DNA from 3 places in the Brevibacillus choshinensis genome. Region 2 is predicted to be linked to each of the others. Evidence: a T-box and tRNA genes for the amino acid it is inferred to sense, from the RefSeq annotation. Region 2 holds a T-box; the other regions hold tRNA genes.

Region 1 (5,477 bases), 2.6 Mb from region 2:
CGCTTGGAAGTGAGAATGCCGGTGTAAGTAGCGAAAAGACAAGTGAGAATCTTGTCCACCGAAAGCCTAAGGGTTCCTGGGGAAGGCTCGTCCTCCCAGGGTTAGTCGGGACCTAAGCTGAGGCCGAAAGGCGTAGGCGATGGACAACAGGTTGATATTCCTGTACCACCTCTGTTCCGCTTGAGCAATGGCGTGACGCAGGAGGATAGGGTGAGCGGCCTACTGGATGGCCGTCCAAGCAGTAAGCCTGGTGTGTAGGCAAATCCGCACACCGTAAGGGCAAGCTGTGATGGCGAGGGAAATTTAAGTACCGAAGTCCCTGATTTCACACTGCCAAGAAAAGCGTCTAGCGAGGAATAAGGTGCCCGTACCGCAAACCGACACAGGTAGGCGAGGAGAGAATCCTAAGGTGCGCGGGATAACTCTTGCTAAGGAACTCGGCAAAATGGCCCCGTAACTTCGGGAGAAGGGGCGCCCCGGTAGGGTTTATAGCCCGAGGGGGCCGCAGTGAAAAGGCCCAAGCGACTGTTTAGCAAAAACACAGGTCTCTGCGAAGCCGCAAGGCGAAGTATAGGGGCTGACGCCTGCCCGGTGCTGGAAGGTTAAGGGGATGGGTTAGCGCAAGCGAAGCTTTGAACCGAAGCCCCAGTAAACGGCGGCCGTAACTATAACGGTCCTAAGGTAGCGAAATTCCTTGTCGGGTAAGTTCCGACCCGCACGAAAGGCGTAACGACTTGGGCGCTGTCTCGGCAAGAGACCCGGTGAAATCATAATACCTGTGAAGATGCAGGTTACCCGCGACAAGACGGAAAGACCCCATGGAGCTTTACTGTAGCCTGGTATTGGAACTTTGTGCATCATGTACAGGATAGGTGGGAAGCTGAGAAGCAGGGGCGCCAGCCTCTGTGGAGCTGTCGGTGGGATACCACCCTTGATGTACGGAGTTTCTAACTCGTCGCCCTTATCGGGCGAGAGGACCATGCCAGGTGGGCAGTTTGACTGGGGCGGTCGCCTCCCAAAAGGTAACGGAGGCGCCCAAAGGTTCCCTCAGAATGGTCGGAAATCATTCGTAGAGTGTAAAGGCAGAAGGGAGCTTGACTGCGAGACCTACAAGTCGAGCAGGGACGAAAGTCGGGCTTAGTGATCCGGTGGTTCCGCATGGAAGGGCCATCGCTCAACGGATAAAAGCTACCCTGGGGATAACAGGCTTATCTCCCCAAGAGTCCACATCGACGGGGAGGTTTGGCACCTCGATGTCGGCTCATCGCATCCTGGGGCTGAAGTAGGTCCCAAGGGTTGGGCTGTTCGCCCATTAAAGCGGTACGCGAGCTGGGTTCAGAACGTCGTGAGACAGTTCGGTCCCTATCTGTCGCGGGCGTAGGAAGTTTGAGGAGAGCTGTCCTTAGTACGAGAGGACCGGGATGGACGCACCGCTGGTGCACCAGTTGTCACGCCAGTGGCACAGCTGGGTAGCTATGTGCGGACGGGATAAGCGCTGAAAGCATCTAAGCGTGAAGCCCCCTCCAAGATGAGACTTCCCACAGCGCAAGCTGGTAAGACCCCTCATAGACGATGAGGTTGATAGGTTCGGTGTGGAAGCGTGGTAACACGTGGAGCTGACGAATACTAATCGGTCGAGGACTTATCCACACATTCTTTAGCAAACATGCGTATTCAGTTTTGAAGGAATGACCTTCAATGTTCCTCGGTAGCTCAGTTGGTAGAGCAATCGGCTGTTAACCGATCGGTCGGCGGTTCGAGTCCGTCCCGAGGAGCCATATTCATGCTCCTGTAGCTCAGTCGGTAGAGCGTTTCCATGGTAAGGAAGAGGTCGCAGGTTCGATTCCTGTCGGGAGCACCATGATTATTACCCAACCATGCTATGGCCCGTTGGTGAAGCGGTTTAACACAGCAGCCTTTCACGCTGTCATACAGGGGTTCGAATCCCCTACGGGTCACCATAAAATATCCCATTAAGAGAATGTGGAGGCTTAGCTCAGCTGGGAGAGCATCTGCCTTACAAGCAGAGGGTCGGCGGTTCGATCCCGTCAGCCTCCACCACTATTACTACTGACCGAATAGGTCCCTGTCGCGGGATGGAGCAGCTCGGTAGCTCGTCGGGCTCATAACCCGAAGGTCGCAGGTTCAAATCCTGCTCCCGCAACCAAATTATTCACTTGAACTACGTCGAATGTACATCTTGCTCAAGTGAGATGGGAGTACCCGTAGGGTGCAACCAAATTTTCTCCTTGTACGACCTTGAATAAGCGTCGAGTTCAAGGAAAATAATATGGAGCTGTGGTGAAGTTGGAGTTCACGCCGGTCTGTCACACCGGAGGTCGCGGGTTCGAGTCCCGTCAGCTCCGCCATTCTTTTCAAGAATGGCAACATTCATGAAGATGAAAGACGTTTACAATTAGTGAAAAAATGTTGATTATCTATGAATGATTTGGTAAAATAAATACGTTCGCCGGTATAGCTCAATTGGTAGAGCACCTGACTTGTAATCAGGGGGTTGTGGGTTCAAGTCCTATTGCCGGCACCATCACTGGGGAGATAGCGAAGTGGCTAAACGCGGCAGACTGTAAATCTGCTCCCTCTGGGTTCGGCGGTTCGAATCCGTCTCTCCCCACCAGTTTTCTTAATGAGAGCCATTAGCTCAGTTGGTAGAGCATCTGACTTTTAATCAGAGGGTCGAAGGTTCGAGTCCTTCATGGCTCACCAGTTTTTAAACTTTACATGCGGTCGTGGCGGAATTGGCAGACGCGCTAGATTCAGGTTCTAGTGGTGGCAACACCGTGGAGGTTCAAGTCCTCTCGACCGCACCAAACAACTGCAAAATTACATGCGGACGTAGCTCAATTGGTAGAGCGTCGCCTTGCCAAGGCGAAGGTCGAGGGTTCGAGACCCTTCGTCCGCTCCATATGTGCCCTTAGCTCAGCTGGATAGAGCGTTTGACTACGAATCAAAAGGTCGGGAGTTCGAATCTCTCAGGGCACGCCACTTTTCATCTAGAGTGAAAAGGATACAGTCGGGAAGTAGCTCAGCTTGGTAGAGTACTTGGCTTGGGACCAAGGGGTCGCAGGTTCGAATCCTGTCTTCCCGACCATGATTTGCCCATCATTTTCTTGCTTTGCCGGGGTGGCGGAATGGGCAGACGCAACAGACTTAAAATCTGTCGGGAGTTTCTCCCGTACCGGTTCAAGTCCGGTCCTCGGCACCATCTCAATTACATGCGGGTGTAGTTCAATGGTAGAACCCCAGCCTTCCAAGCTGGTCGCGTGGGTTCGATTCCCATCACCCGCTCCATATGAATAGAGGAGAACAGAGAGCCAATTTGGCCTCTGTTTTTTTGTGTTTATTCAGTAATGTTAATGTCATTCAACACGGGATAGACCATGTCTCGTTTGAATGGTTCCTCAAGCATTTGGGCAAATTACAACCAAATAGCTTCAAAGGTGGTCAATTATGGAAAGTCAGGGAACAGTTCGAAATATGCGCAACAAGGCATATGTCAGTTTGCTGGGAACCACACAACTTCATAAAAGAAATCCTTATATTATTGCTGCGTGGTCCTTGGCTTTCCCCGGTTTTGGGCACCTTCTACTGAGCAAATATCTCCGAGGCTACGCATTGATTATATGGGAAGTGTTCATTAATCAATTGATTCATCTGAATGAAGCAATGGTGTATTCCTTTAACGGTCAGTTTCAAGCGGCAAAAGATATATTGGAACCCAGATTCACGATGCTTTACATACCTGTTTATTTGTTTGCGATATGGGACAGTTATCGATCCACTGTTGATATGAATAAGATTTATCTACTCGCACAAAGAGAGAATGGGTTTTATGACGTTTTTCGCATTGGAGCAATAGAAGTAAACTACCTTGACAAACGCAAGCCTTGGATAGCAGTAGTATGGTCTCTGGGAATACCCAGCCTTGGGCAATTGTATCTCCATCGTATTGTTTTAGCAGGGTTTATTTTTGTATGTTCCATTATTCTCGTATGGAAATCTAATCTGATCCTCGCCATTCACTACCTGATCCTAGGTAACATACGATTTTCCACACTTGTTTTGGAAAAGCAATGGCTCTTGTATTTACCCTCGTTTTATTTCTTTTCGATCTACGATGCTTACATGAATACAGTAGAGAATAATAAACTTTTTGAAGACGCACTAAAAAATCACCTATTGCGGAAATACCAGCCTTCAGGCACCCAAATAACAGTTGGGGGCATGGTAGAGTGATGCAAATATTCGTCACGTTTGAATACTCTACTTTACTGGAAATCGCTATAACCGAATTGGAGGAAAAAGGGATAACGGAGATCTACGCCGTTCCGCTTGATCCACGTAAAAAACACCCCAGGCTGCTGGATAGCATTCACCGTAGTGATGGTTTGTCTTTAGTGGATAAAGGGATGGTACTGGCCTTCATGTTCGCTACCATCGGGGCAACCAAAGGTTTTGTCTGGGACTGGGGACCCGTCATCTGGGGGTTAATCGGAGCAGCTGCCGGATTTATTACAGGCGTTCTGCTGAATTGGATTATTTATCTGCTCAAGCGACACAAGAATGAACGAGAACTGAAGAAGGGAAAAACGGGGGAGGTCATCTTAATCGTGACATGCGAGGAGAATAACGTTTCTGTTGTCGAAGATATTCTATGGGATCATCAGGCACTCGGGCTGGCTATAACGAAGTGATATCATCACTGCTTTGCTAGGTACAAGATCCTAATGTGTGAAGTCAAACGTGGCTGACCCCTTTCATGTAGTTCTATATAATCCGCTCGGCATTGGTATTTGAGATTGAGGCATTGTTTGTGCCGAAACAGCTAAGCAAAATGGATCAGTACAGCAGAACAGGCGATTCATGCCATAGCGAACCGGGCAGTGTGCGAAGTATTGGCACCATGACAAAAAAGGATCCATGCATGCTTCCCTACAGTCTGCATAGATCCTGGCACGTGTCGAAGTCTGTCTAATCTTTTGAGTGGTAGAAACATATGTTTTCGTGTAGAGTTAGCCTTAGGTCGCTTACCAACCAAACGGTAACGGATCTCTTGCCTCGCCTCCTGAGCATCAGGGGGCATTTTTTGTGCCCAATCACAGAGTGGGGGCAGGCTGATCCACCTCAGTCTCAATCGGGAGGGATACGACAAATCGGGTGCGCTTCTCATTGGAATCGCAATGAATGCTGCCTTGGTGCTTCTCGATGATGTTTTTACAGATGGACAATCCGATGCCTGTCCCATTTTGTTTGGTTGTAAAAAACGGCTGAAACAAACTCTCGACGATCTCCGGCGGTATCATCTCTCCATTGTTCTCTACACTCAAATACAGCCATCCGTCAGAGGATGTGGCGATGACACTGATACTTTTTTCAGGACGATGCTGGACCGCGTCAATGGCATTGTTCAGTAAGTTCACAATGACTTGCTTTAGGCCTTCTTCATAACAAGCGAGAGA
Region 2 (5,477 bases):
AAAAAGCAGCACATCGGGCAGGCCTGCCGGGTACGGCGACTATGGTAATCGGCTTTGGCGAGGAAATGGAAGAGCGCGTCCTGTCGCTCCTGCGCATTCGCGAGGCACAGGATGAAACGCATGGCTTCAAGGCGTTCATCGTTTGGACGTTCCAGCCGGACAATACCAACATGAAGGCAGTCAACAACACGCCGGAAGAGTACCTGAAGACGCTGGCGATCAGCCGCTTGATGCTGGACAACGTGGAGAACTTCCAGTCTTCCTGGGTAACGATGGGCCCGCACTATGGCCAATTGTCGCTCTCCTATGGTGCAAACGATTTCGGGCAGACCATGATGGAAGAAAACGTCGTATCTGCCGCAGCATGCACGTACAAGGTAAACACCAACCAAATTCTGGAGCTGATTCGCAGAGCAGGCAAGACTCCTGCACAGCGCAACACCCAGTACGACATCCTGCGCGTTTTCAAAGACGGCGAGATGGCGGAAAAAGATTTCGTCATGCAGAACTAAATGGATGGATGAGAGGTGCGGGCCCGATCAGGTCCGTGCCTCTTTTTATGAAAAATACCTCGATTTTTGTAAGAAACCTTCCCTGCGTTTCCAACCGTTTAAAAGTATATCACTCCTGACGGGACATATACTGTAAGTACAATTGCGGTTGGGGGGATGGTTATGCAGACGTTCCGCGTATTGCTGGAGAATGTCCCTGCGCATTGTGGCACGTACCGATCCATCTTGAAAGAGATGACGGAACGGGTCAACACTGCACCGGTGCGCGTTACATACAAAGAAGAGGAGCAGGACGGCTACTACCTGTTTTTCTTTCAGAGCTGGTGCGAAGAGGAATACGATGCGCAGACGATTGATTGGGCCAGGGCCTTTGTGGCGCTGTCATTGGCAGAATGGATCATGCAGGTCAAGGAACCAGAAATCGTAGAAGAAATGGCTGAAGATCTGCTTCAGGCCGAACAGCTGGAAGAAGAGTGGGCCATCATCCTTCCCTACATCCAGCGCATGTGTCAGGAACAAGAGCAGGAGCCGGCTGGCGGCGAGCTGTTCACTGCGACCACACGCAAGGCAAACGTGTATCGAAAGGCGTTTACGTATCTCGAGCAAGACCGGACGATCAACGTGCTGGGCTTTGTCCGCTTCCGCTTGCAGGATCATTGGAATGAACTGTTCGAGCTGGTGGAATCCGGCATTGACGAATATCTGGAAGACAAGCAATATCAAGAATTCGTGGAGCTCTTGCGGTATTTTATCGCCGTTCAGGAAACCAAGCAGGAAGTGGTTCACGTTGTTCCTAGTGTGGACAAACCTTTCCATCTCTATGATAAAAAAGGAGATCGTATTTGGCTGGATCAGCTGGATGCGGTGCTCAGCATGGACGAACAAAACTGCCGGGATGAAGATTATCTGGTCAGTGCTCTAGTGACGCTGGCTCCTGAAAGCATTGTCCTCCACATGGCGACAGAGAGGGCCGGGCTGACGCAGACGATCCGCAGCATTTTCGACAGCAGGCTGAGTACCTGCCAATCGTGCCCGATCTGTCTGGCAGACAGACGTGTACTTGACGTGCACAATCCGACTAAACTATAATAGCAACAACAACTTCACATCATGGCAAATACGATGAGAAGGACATGGACGATATGCAGGTCGCTCACAGAGAGGCGGGACACGGCTGGAAGCCCGCTGCGCACCCATATGAGATCTACCCCCTTCGAGTAGCAGCCGGGAACAAAGGCCTAGCCTTTTAAGTATCGGTAGCCGGTTTTAAACCGTTATTTTTCCTTGAGGAGTCTGCTTTCGATTTATCAGCAGACTTGAACTAGGGTGGTACCGCGAGAATACACTCGTCCCTTTTTGGGATGGGTGTTTTTTTATTTACAGATAGGAATCAATTAATCCCTATCCAGTATAAGTGCAACTAGGCTCCGCAAAAAAATAGGCGAAGCCAAGTTTTACTAATCTCTCAACCAATTACAAAACAGGAAGGAAGAACCTAACGTGGCACAAATCAATGTGACTTTCCCGGATGGAGCAGTACGGCAGTACGAGGCCGGGACTACCATCGAAGACATCGCTGGTTCCATTAGCGCCAGCTTGAAGAAGAAAGCAGTAGCCGGTAAGAAAGACGGTAAAGTCGTTGACCTCTACACACCGCTGGAAGAGGATGCTGCGATTGAGATCGTGACCCTGGATTCACAGGATGGAGTGGAAGTATATCGTCACAGTACCGCCCACTTGCTGGCACAAGCGGTCAGACGCCTGTATGGCAGCGAAGTGAAATTCGGGATCGGTCCTGTAATCGAGGACGGTTTCTACTACGACATGGATATTCCGGTGTCCCTGAGCCCGGAAGACCTGGGTAAAATCGAAGCGGAAATGGAAAAAATCGTCAAGGAAGACCTGCCGATTCGCCGCAAAGTCGTGAGCCGCGCGGAAGCAACCGAGATTTTCCAAGGCCTGAATGATCATCTGAAGCTGGAGCTGATCCGCGACCTGCCGGAGGATGCGACCATCACGCTGTATGAGCAAGGCGAATTCTTTGACCTGTGCCGCGGCCCTCACTTGCCATCGACTGGCTACATCAAAGCGTTCAAGCTGATGAACGTAGCAGGTGCTTACTGGCGTGGAAAAGCGGAGAACCAGGTGCTCCAGCGCATTTACGGCACTGCATGGCCGAAAAAAGCGGAACTTGAAGAACATCTGCACTTCCTCGAGGAAGCGAAAAAGCGCGATCACCGCAAACTGGGGAAAGAACTCGAATTGTTCATGTTCTCCGAAGAAGCGCCAGGCATGCCGTTCTACCTGCCAAACGGCTTTACTGTCCGCAACGAGCTGGAGCAATTCTCCCGCCGTCTGCAGCAGCTCGCTCAATACACAGAGGTGCGCTCGCCATTCCTCATGAACGAGCGTCTCTGGCATCAATCCGGACACTGGGACCACTATCATGAGAACATGTACTTCTCCGAGGTGGACAACGCGACATACGCCCTGAAGCCGATGAACTGTCCAGGCCACATGCTTATTTACAAAAACGCGATGCATTCCTACCGTGATCTGCCGATTCGCTACTCCGAGTTTGGCCAGGTGCACCGCCATGAGTATTCCGGTGCCCTGAACGGCATGCTTCGCGTACGTACCTTCTGTCAGGATGATGCGCACGTATTTGTCCGTCCTGATCAGATCGAGAGTGAAATCAAGGCCATGATCAAACTGATCGATACCATCTACAAAGTGTTCGGTTTCGAGTACAGCGTCGCGCTCTCCACTCGTCCGGAAGACTCCATGGGCTCCGACGAGCTGTGGGAGATCGCAGAAAGCTCTCTGCGTAAGGTACTGGACGACGCCGGTTTGCCGTATGAGATCAAGGAAGGAGACGGCGCGTTCTACGGACCGAAGATCGACTTCCAGATCACAGATGCGCTGAAACGCCGCCACCAATGCGGTACGATCCAATTGGACTTCCAAATGCCTGAGAAATTTGACCTGACTTACGTGGGCCAAGACAATGAAAAACACCGTCCGGTTGTATTGCACCGTGCGATGTACGGCTCCATGGAGCGCTTCATCGGCATCCTGATCGAGCACTATGCAGGTGCATTCCCTGTATGGCTCACTCCGATCCAAGCTCGCCTGATGAACATCAGCGAAGTGCATATTCCATACGCGCAAGAAGTGAAGGATAAGCTGCAGCAAGCGGGTATCCGCGTCGAGCTGGATGCGCGCAATGAGAAAATCGGCTACAAAATCCGCGAAGCTCAGGTGCAAAAAATCCCGTACATGCTGGTCATCGGGGAGAAAGAAATGGAAGACGGAACTCTCTCCGTTCGCAGACGCGGCGTGGGAGATGAAGGCGCAATGACCGTAGATGCGTTCGTTGAAAAAATCCGCGCTGAAATCAATGAAATGAAGTAATCATGTTTCACAGATAGAAAGAAAAGGGCAGCTCCCTCCGTTTGGAAGGGGCTGCCCTTTTTCATTTGCGAGCGCTCGCCAGCCACTCAATGCCCGACGTACTTCGCATACAGGGTTCGGGCTATCGACAAGTCATCCGTCCCTTGCACCAGCACGCGTCCATCCTGAAAGAACACGATCGTGTAGTCGTCTGCATGAAAGCGGACCAAAAAGCGGTTGTGCTCGACTTCTCCGATGGGGGAGAATCGTTTGGCCAGCTTGTCGAGATCGATGCTAGCAGGATGGATGGGGCGAATCTGCACCGTGTCGCGTCCACAAAGCACCGCGAACTCCTCTGCCGCTCCTTCGCCTGCCGTTAAGGATTGAAATTCCCTCCTGACACAGGCGGGACAGTCTGGATTTCGCCCCTTGGCAATAGGCAGTTGATCGTGGTCATTTTGCCAAACATCCACCTGCTCCAGGTACGGATTGAGATGATCGAAGTCGCCGATCAGCAGTTTGATGCCCTCTGTCGCCTGATAAGAGGCGATGATGGACACCAATGGCCCGATGATGCCGACTGTGTCGCAGGTTTCTCCCCGTCCCGCAGGAGCGTGAGGGAACAGGCAGCGAAAACAAGGGGTGATGCCTGGTCGGATGACGGCAAACATCCCGCGGGAATGGACAGCTCCTCCGTATACCCACGGAATGTCATGCTGGATGGCGATATCGTTGATCAAATAACGGACCTGAAAATTATCCGTCCCATCGAGAATGAGGTCTGAATCAGCCAAGAGCGTCTGGGCGTTTCCTGCGTGCAGGTCTGCGATGATTCCTTCGACTTTCACGCTGGAATTAACCGCTTGAAGCTTGGCAGCAGCAGCCACTGCCTTTGGAATATGGCCCTGCGCATCCGCTTCATCATAGAGCATCTGTCTCTGCAAGTTGCTTGCCTCCACGAAATCGCGGTCAATCATCCTCACGTGGCCGACTCCCGCACGAACGAGATGGTTGGCCAGCACCGTTCCCAATGCTCCCATTCCTACGATCGCCACCTTTTTTTGCGCCAGCATGGACTGCCCGGCGGGACCGATCGGACCAAACAGCATTTGTCTGGAGTAACGGGTGGAGTCCATATTTTTCCTCCTTTACGCATTCAGCAAATCATTCGCCCGAACACAAAGTCCTGCAGCTCCTCGCTGACAGGCCGCTGAAAAAAGCGATCCGTATCCGCTTGCTCCGCAATCCTGCCCTTATGCAGAAAGAGGCAGGCGTCTGCCAGTCTTTTGGCTTGGGGGAGGTTGTGCGTGATCATGAGGGTGGTGGTGCGCCTGTCTCGATGGAACATCTGGATGACGCGCTCAAAAATGGTGATGTTGTACGGATCGAGGCTTGCGGTAGGCTCATCGAGCAGCAGCAGTTCCGGCTCGCAGACAAGCGCTCTTGCCAATGCGATCCGCTGCGCTTCCCCGCCCGATAAAGTCTGAGCTTGCTGTGAATGCAGGTGGGAGAGCTCTACCTGCTCCAAAGCTGCTTCGACCCGCATGCTGATCTGGTTCCGGTCGAGCTTCC
Region 3 (5,477 bases), 1.1 Mb from region 2:
TGGGAAGCTGAGAAGCAGGGGCGCCAGCCTCTGTGGAGCTGTCGGTGGGATACCACCCTTGATGTACGGAGTTTCTAACTCGTCGCCCTTATCGGGCGAGAGGACCATGCCAGGTGGGCAGTTTGACTGGGGCGGTCGCCTCCCAAAAGGTAACGGAGGCGCCCAAAGGTTCCCTCAGAATGGTCGGAAATCATTCGTAGAGTGTAAAGGCAGAAGGGAGCTTGACTGCGAGACCTACAAGTCGAGCAGGGACGAAAGTCGGGCTTAGTGATCCGGTGGTTCCGCATGGAAGGGCCATCGCTCAACGGATAAAAGCTACCCTGGGGATAACAGGCTTATCTCCCCCAAGAGTCCACATCGACGGGGAGGTTTGGCACCTCGATGTCGGCTCATCGCATCCTGGGGCTGAAGTAGGTCCCAAGGGTTGGGCTGTTCGCCCATTAAAGCGGTACGCGAGCTGGGTTCAGAACGTCGTGAGACAGTTCGGTCCCTATCTGTCGCGGGCGTAGGAAGTTTGAGGAGAGCTGTCCTTAGTACGAGAGGACCGGGATGGACGCACCGCTGGTGCACCAGTTGTCACGCCAGTGGCACAGCTGGGTAGCTATGTGCGGACGGGATAAGCGCTGAAAGCATCTAAGCGTGAAGCCCCCTCCAAGATGAGACTTCCCACAGCGCAAGCTGGTAAGACCCCTCATAGACGATGAGGTTGATAGGTTCGGTGTGGAAGCGTGGTAACACGTGGAGCTGACGAATACTAATCGGTCGAGGACTTATCCACACACTCTTAGCAAACATGCAGATCCAGTTTTGAAGGTGCGACCTTCAAACGTTCCTCGGTAGCTCAGTTGGTAGAGCAATCGGCTGTTAACCGATCGGTCGGCGGTTCGAGTCCGTCCCGAGGAGCCATATATACGGAGAGTTACCCAAGAGGCCGAAGGGGACGGTTTGCTAAACCGTTAGTATGCGCAAGCGTAGCGAGGGTTCGAATCCCTCACTCTCCGCCATATGATTTCTTAATAACATAGCAATTTGGCGGTGTAGCTCAGCTGGTTAGAGCGTTCGGTTCATACCCGAAAGGTCGGGGGTTCGATTCCCTCCGCCGCTACCATCCTAAGTTGCGGTCGTGGTGGAATTGGCAGACACACCATCTTGAGGGGGTGGCGGGGCGACCCGTGCGAGTTCGAGTCTCGCCGACCGCACCATAATAGTATCACTTGCATGGCCCGTTGGTGAAGCGGTTTAACACAGCAGCCTTTCACGCTGTCATACAGGGGTTCGAATCCCCTACGGGTCACCTAAAAAACCAACTAGTTGTTGGGGTCCCCGCAAAGTACTCGGAATATGCTTCAGAGCATACTCTTCACTTTGTGGGGGAAATAGTGGAGGCTTAGCTCAGCTGGGAGAGCATCTGCCTTACAAGCAGAGGGTCGGCGGTTCGATCCCGTCAGCCTCCACCATAGTTACTACTGACCGAAAAGGTCCCTGTCGCGGGATGGAGCAGCTCGGTAGCTCGTCGGGCTCATAACCCGAAGGTCGCAGGTTCAAATCCTGCTCCCGCAACCAAATTATTCACTTGAACTACGTCGAATGTACATCTTGCTCAAGTGAGATGGGAGTATCCGTAGGATGCAACCAAATATGGAGCTGTGGTGAAGTTGGAGTTCACGCCGGTCTGTCACACCGGAGGTCGCGGGTTCGAGTCCCGTCAGCTCCGCCATTTTCCTTCAAGGAATTGGCGAATGAAACAAATGAGGCTCGGTAGCTCAGTCGGTAGAGCAGAGGACTGAAAATCCTCGTGTCGGCGGTTCGATTCCGTCCCGAGCCACCACTAATATGATATGCCGGTATAGCTCAATTGGTAGAGCACCTGACTTGTAATCAGGGGGTTGTGGGTTCAAGTCCTATTGCCGGCACCACTTGTTGGGGTATAGCCAAGCGGTAAGGCAACGGACTTTGACTCCGTCATTCCTAGGTTCAAATCCTAGTACCCCAGCCATTTGCACGAGCCATTAGCTCAGTTGGTAGAGCATCTGACTTTTAATCAGAGGGTCGAAGGTTCGAGTCCTTCATGGCTCACCAGTTTTTTCTCAATAAGGAAAGCAGTGCTGCACGGCAAATACGCCGTAAGCCTTTTCTGTTTTTTTAAACCATGCGGGTGTGGCGGAATGGCAGACGCACCAGATTTAGGTTCTGGCGGGAGACCGTGGGGGTTCAAGTCCCTTCACCCGCACCATAGTAACAGAAAGGGTTTGTAGCCAGAGCAAACCTTTTACCCTGAATATGCGGACGTAGCTCAATTGGTAGAGCGTCGCCTTGCCAAGGCGAAGGTCGAGGGTTCGAGACCCTTCGTCCGCTCCATATGTGCCCTTAGCTCAGCTGGATAGAGCGTTTGACTACGAATCAAAAGGTCGGGAGTTCGAATCTCTCAGGGCACGCCATTTCTTTCATATGAAACCGCAGAGTAGGACGATCTCCTACTCTTTTTTGCATAATTTGAGGACAATTTTACAAATTTTAAGTATTTTTTCCTTGTATCTCCCATGAGCATCCATTACTTTAGGATTAGGATGCTCTCTATTCATAAAAACAGGGGGTAAACCGCGTAGGAGTGGCTGTTACAAACCTGACTGAAGAATCCAAAGAAACAGGAGTTGTATCATCATGAACCCAATAAAAGTGGAAAATACGCATCCTGCTGTAACCAAGCTCATTGACAATATACAAAAGGTTCTGATTGGAAAGCGTTCTGTGATCGAATTGATGGTGTCTGCCGTTTTGGCGAATGGACACGTACTTTTGGAGGATGTACCTGGCGTAGGGAAGACCATGCTCGTACGTGCATTGGCCAAATCGATTGGCGGAGCCTTCAAACGCATTCAGTTTACGCCTGACTTGCTGCCGACCGATGTAACAGGGGTAGCGATCTTTAATCAAAAGAGTCTTGAATTCGAGTTTCGCCAAGGTCCGTTGTTTGCCAACGTCATCTTGGCGGATGAGATCAACCGGACATCGCCAAAGACCCAATCTTCCTTGCTGGAGGCAATGGAAGAGCGTTCCGTGACCGTAGATGGCGTGACCTATCGGCTGGAGGATCCATTCTTTGTCATGGCTACCCAAAACCCTTTGGAGTACGAAGGGACATTTCCTTTGCCGGAAGCCCAGCTGGACCGCTTCTTGATGCAGCTTAGTCTGGGTTACCCGAGCGTTGAGGAAGAGATGCGAATGCTCACTCGCTTCTCGGAAGCCAATCCATTGAATCAGTTGGAGCCTGTCATGACCGCAGAGGAATTAAAGCAGCTCCAGGAGCAAGCAGCCAGGGTAAAAGTATCGGATGGGATCAGGGAGTATATCGTGCGCCTGTGCCATCGTACCCGTGATCATCATCATATTTATTTGGGAGTGAGCCCGCGGGGTGCTTTGGCTCTGTATCGGGCCGCACAGGCACTGGCTTTCGTTCGCGGACGAGATTACGTCATTCCGGACGATGTAAAAGAGCTGGTTCCTGTCACATTTGCTCACCGGATGATCGTGAAGCCGGAAGCACGTCTGGAAGGAGCGACCGTTGATCGGATTCTAACGGTGATTTTGGCCGAGACCCGCGTGCCGGTCAGCTGAGGCGGTGACTGCGGATGAGACAACAAAGATGGGGCAAAGTCAAAGTAATCGGGTTGGTCTTGCTCACGTATGTATTTGCAAAATTTCAGGGCGGGTTTGCTAGCTGGTTTTTGTTTTACAGCAGCCTTGTCTTCTTGGCGTATGAACTGCTTACGTACTTCTTTCTGTTCTTTGGCCTGGAGGTCGTGCGTGAAATTGACCGCAACCGCCTTCAGAATGGCGATGACGTGATTGTAACGATTCGGCTGCGTCGTCGGTTCTGGTTTCCACTCGGCTGGAACATGGTGCTCGAGCCGCTGCCGGATCGATTGGCGGGCGTGTATGAGCCGCATCGACAGCTCGTTTTCCCATGGTTTAAGCGAGAAGTGGAGTTTCGCTACGTCATTCCCAATCTGCCGCGCGGATACTACCGCCTGGGTGACTGTGTGGTGAGTGGGGGCGACTTCTTCGGATTTATTGAAAGGAGAAAAGTGTACCCGCTGACGCATGAGTTTCTCGTCTATCCGACGTATCAGACGATTGAGCATTGGGCGTTGGGTGACGGCAGCTTTAGCGGGAATGTGCACGTCTCCCACCGTCGCTCTGATGATGTGGCGGCAGTACGCGGAGTGAGGGAATACCATCGCGGAGACCGCCTCAGTCAGATTCATTGGCGGGCTTCAGCCAGAGGGACTGGACTGAAGACAAAGGAATTCGAGCATCAGGCGATGAACCAGGCTGTGTTTTTCCTGGACGTCGAAAAGGCGAGCTATCAGAAACTGCCTGAGAACCTGTTTGAAACGGCAGTAAAGCTGACGGCGAGTCTGATCGCCTATGCCAACCGCAATTTGTATCATTATGGACTGGTGTATAAGCAGCACGAGAGGATCAGTATTCCGGCTGCCATCTCACATTCGCATTTTTTGCACGTATTTGACCAGCTGGCCCGTGTCATGCCGCAGGGAAGTGATGCTTTCTCACGTGTGGTGGGCAGGGAGGCATTGGAGCAGCCGCAGGGCGTAACGCTGATCCTGGTGACTCCACGCGTAGAGAAAGAGCTGATAGGACGTCTGATTGCCCTCTCACAAAAGGGCAGGCGAATCCAACTGTTCTTCGTGCATGCAGAGGCTTCGATATCTGCCGAACAGCGGAAAACCTTGCAGCTGCTTACGGCCAGCAAGGTGTCATGTACAGCGATCCACATCGATCATGACGAGTGGAAACGGATAGGGGGTGCGTAGACTCATGCGTGTATGGAAACGTCCCAGTCTGCTGGAGTGGGTGTCGGCCCTCTTGCTGTTCCTGATGATACGAGAGTGGCTGCTGCCTTTGCAAGAGCTGACGGATACAGGGATGCTCTGGCCTTTTCTCGGGATAGCCGCCATCGTCCTGATCCTTGATCAGATCATACCCTACCGCTGGTTGACCTTACCGATCAAGCTGGTTGTCATCTTGTTCCTTCTGCACACGACGCTGTTTGACACTTCGATATTCGGTACACAGTGGCTCAAGGAGCTGGCTGCGCAGATGCTGCGAGATATCCCGCACGCCTTTCAGCAGGATTGGGGAGCGATGTCTCCTGTGACGCGGAATGCCTTGTTTGACCTGCTTCTCACGGTCCTGCTGTCGATGATCACTTATTTGGTGCTCGAACAGCGTCAAGGACTGTGGTTTGTCGTATTGACGGAGCTTTATCTGGCTGTTCTCGATACATTCCTTCCGTACGAGGGGGATGGAGGAATTATCCGCACCTTGATTTACGGATTCTTGCTGCTCGCGGTCAGCCATTTGACGACCATGACGAAACACGCTACGCTGGCGGGGAATCGGAGCTGGATCGCGCTGCGAACGTTGATCGCTCCTATTCTGATCATTGCGGTAAG

The links. A T-box is a leader RNA that pairs with one kind of tRNA and senses whether it is charged. The one in region 2 lies ahead of thrS (threonine--tRNA ligase), so its partner is inferred to be a tRNA-Thr.
Region 1: it has a tRNA-Thr gene. The T-box ahead of thrS (threonine--tRNA ligase) is inferred to sense a tRNA for this amino acid. The anticodon was not compared.
Region 3: it has a tRNA-Thr gene. The T-box ahead of thrS (threonine--tRNA ligase) is inferred to sense a tRNA for this amino acid. The anticodon was not compared.

What each region holds. Positions count from the first base shown of each region.
Region 1 covers NZ_CP069127.1:4,239,051-4,244,527, reverse strand. Annotated here, with positions in the region: rRNA gene JNE38_RS21415 (23S ribosomal RNA) at 1-1,650, shown strand, start outside; tRNA gene JNE38_RS21410 (tRNA-Asn) at 1,703-1,778, shown strand; tRNA gene JNE38_RS21405 (tRNA-Thr) at 1,786-1,861, shown strand; tRNA gene JNE38_RS21400 (tRNA-Glu) at 1,885-1,961, shown strand; tRNA gene JNE38_RS21395 (tRNA-Val) at 1,986-2,061, shown strand; tRNA gene JNE38_RS21390 (tRNA-Met) at 2,091-2,167, shown strand; tRNA gene JNE38_RS21385 (tRNA-Asp) at 2,293-2,369, shown strand; tRNA gene JNE38_RS21380 (tRNA-Thr) at 2,470-2,545, shown strand; tRNA gene JNE38_RS21375 (tRNA-Tyr) at 2,551-2,635, shown strand; tRNA gene JNE38_RS21370 (tRNA-Lys) at 2,649-2,724, shown strand; tRNA gene JNE38_RS21365 (tRNA-Leu) at 2,742-2,828, shown strand; tRNA gene JNE38_RS21360 (tRNA-Gly) at 2,848-2,923, shown strand; tRNA gene JNE38_RS21355 (tRNA-Arg) at 2,927-3,003, shown strand; tRNA gene JNE38_RS21350 (tRNA-Pro) at 3,033-3,109, shown strand; tRNA gene JNE38_RS21345 (tRNA-Leu) at 3,136-3,223, shown strand; tRNA gene JNE38_RS21340 (tRNA-Gly) at 3,236-3,309, shown strand; gene JNE38_RS21335 (hypothetical protein) at 3,469-4,254, shown strand; gene JNE38_RS21330 (hypothetical protein) at 4,254-4,712, shown strand; gene JNE38_RS21325 (sensor histidine kinase) at 5,115-5,477, opposite strand, start outside.
Region 2 covers NZ_CP069127.1:1,687,076-1,692,552, forward strand. Annotated here, with positions in the region: gene mqnC (cyclic dehypoxanthinyl futalosine synthase) at 1-512, shown strand, start outside; gene ytxC (putative sporulation protein YtxC) at 675-1,601, shown strand; T-box leader at 1,626-1,869, shown strand; gene thrS (threonine--tRNA ligase) at 2,013-3,926, shown strand; gene JNE38_RS08780 (ThiF family adenylyltransferase) at 4,013-5,041, opposite strand; gene JNE38_RS08785 (ATP-binding cassette domain-containing protein) at 5,062-5,477, opposite strand, start outside.
Region 3 covers NZ_CP069127.1:560,059-565,535, forward strand. Annotated here, with positions in the region: rRNA gene JNE38_RS03035 (23S ribosomal RNA) at 1-778, shown strand, start outside; tRNA gene JNE38_RS03040 (tRNA-Asn) at 831-906, shown strand; tRNA gene JNE38_RS03045 (tRNA-Ser) at 914-1,004, shown strand; tRNA gene JNE38_RS03050 (tRNA-Met) at 1,032-1,108, shown strand; tRNA gene JNE38_RS03055 (tRNA-Leu) at 1,118-1,202, shown strand; tRNA gene JNE38_RS03060 (tRNA-Glu) at 1,221-1,294, shown strand; tRNA gene JNE38_RS03065 (tRNA-Val) at 1,382-1,457, shown strand; tRNA gene JNE38_RS03070 (tRNA-Met) at 1,487-1,563, shown strand; tRNA gene JNE38_RS03075 (tRNA-Asp) at 1,641-1,717, shown strand; tRNA gene JNE38_RS03080 (tRNA-Phe) at 1,753-1,828, shown strand; tRNA gene JNE38_RS03085 (tRNA-Thr) at 1,841-1,916, shown strand; tRNA gene JNE38_RS03090 (tRNA-Gln) at 1,922-1,996, shown strand; tRNA gene JNE38_RS03095 (tRNA-Lys) at 2,004-2,079, shown strand; tRNA gene JNE38_RS03100 (tRNA-Leu) at 2,152-2,233, shown strand; tRNA gene JNE38_RS03105 (tRNA-Gly) at 2,283-2,358, shown strand; tRNA gene JNE38_RS03110 (tRNA-Arg) at 2,362-2,438, shown strand; gene JNE38_RS03115 (AAA family ATPase) at 2,662-3,615, shown strand; gene JNE38_RS03120 (DUF58 domain-containing protein) at 3,630-4,835, shown strand; gene JNE38_RS03125 (transglutaminase-like domain-containing protein) at 4,840-5,477, shown strand, end outside.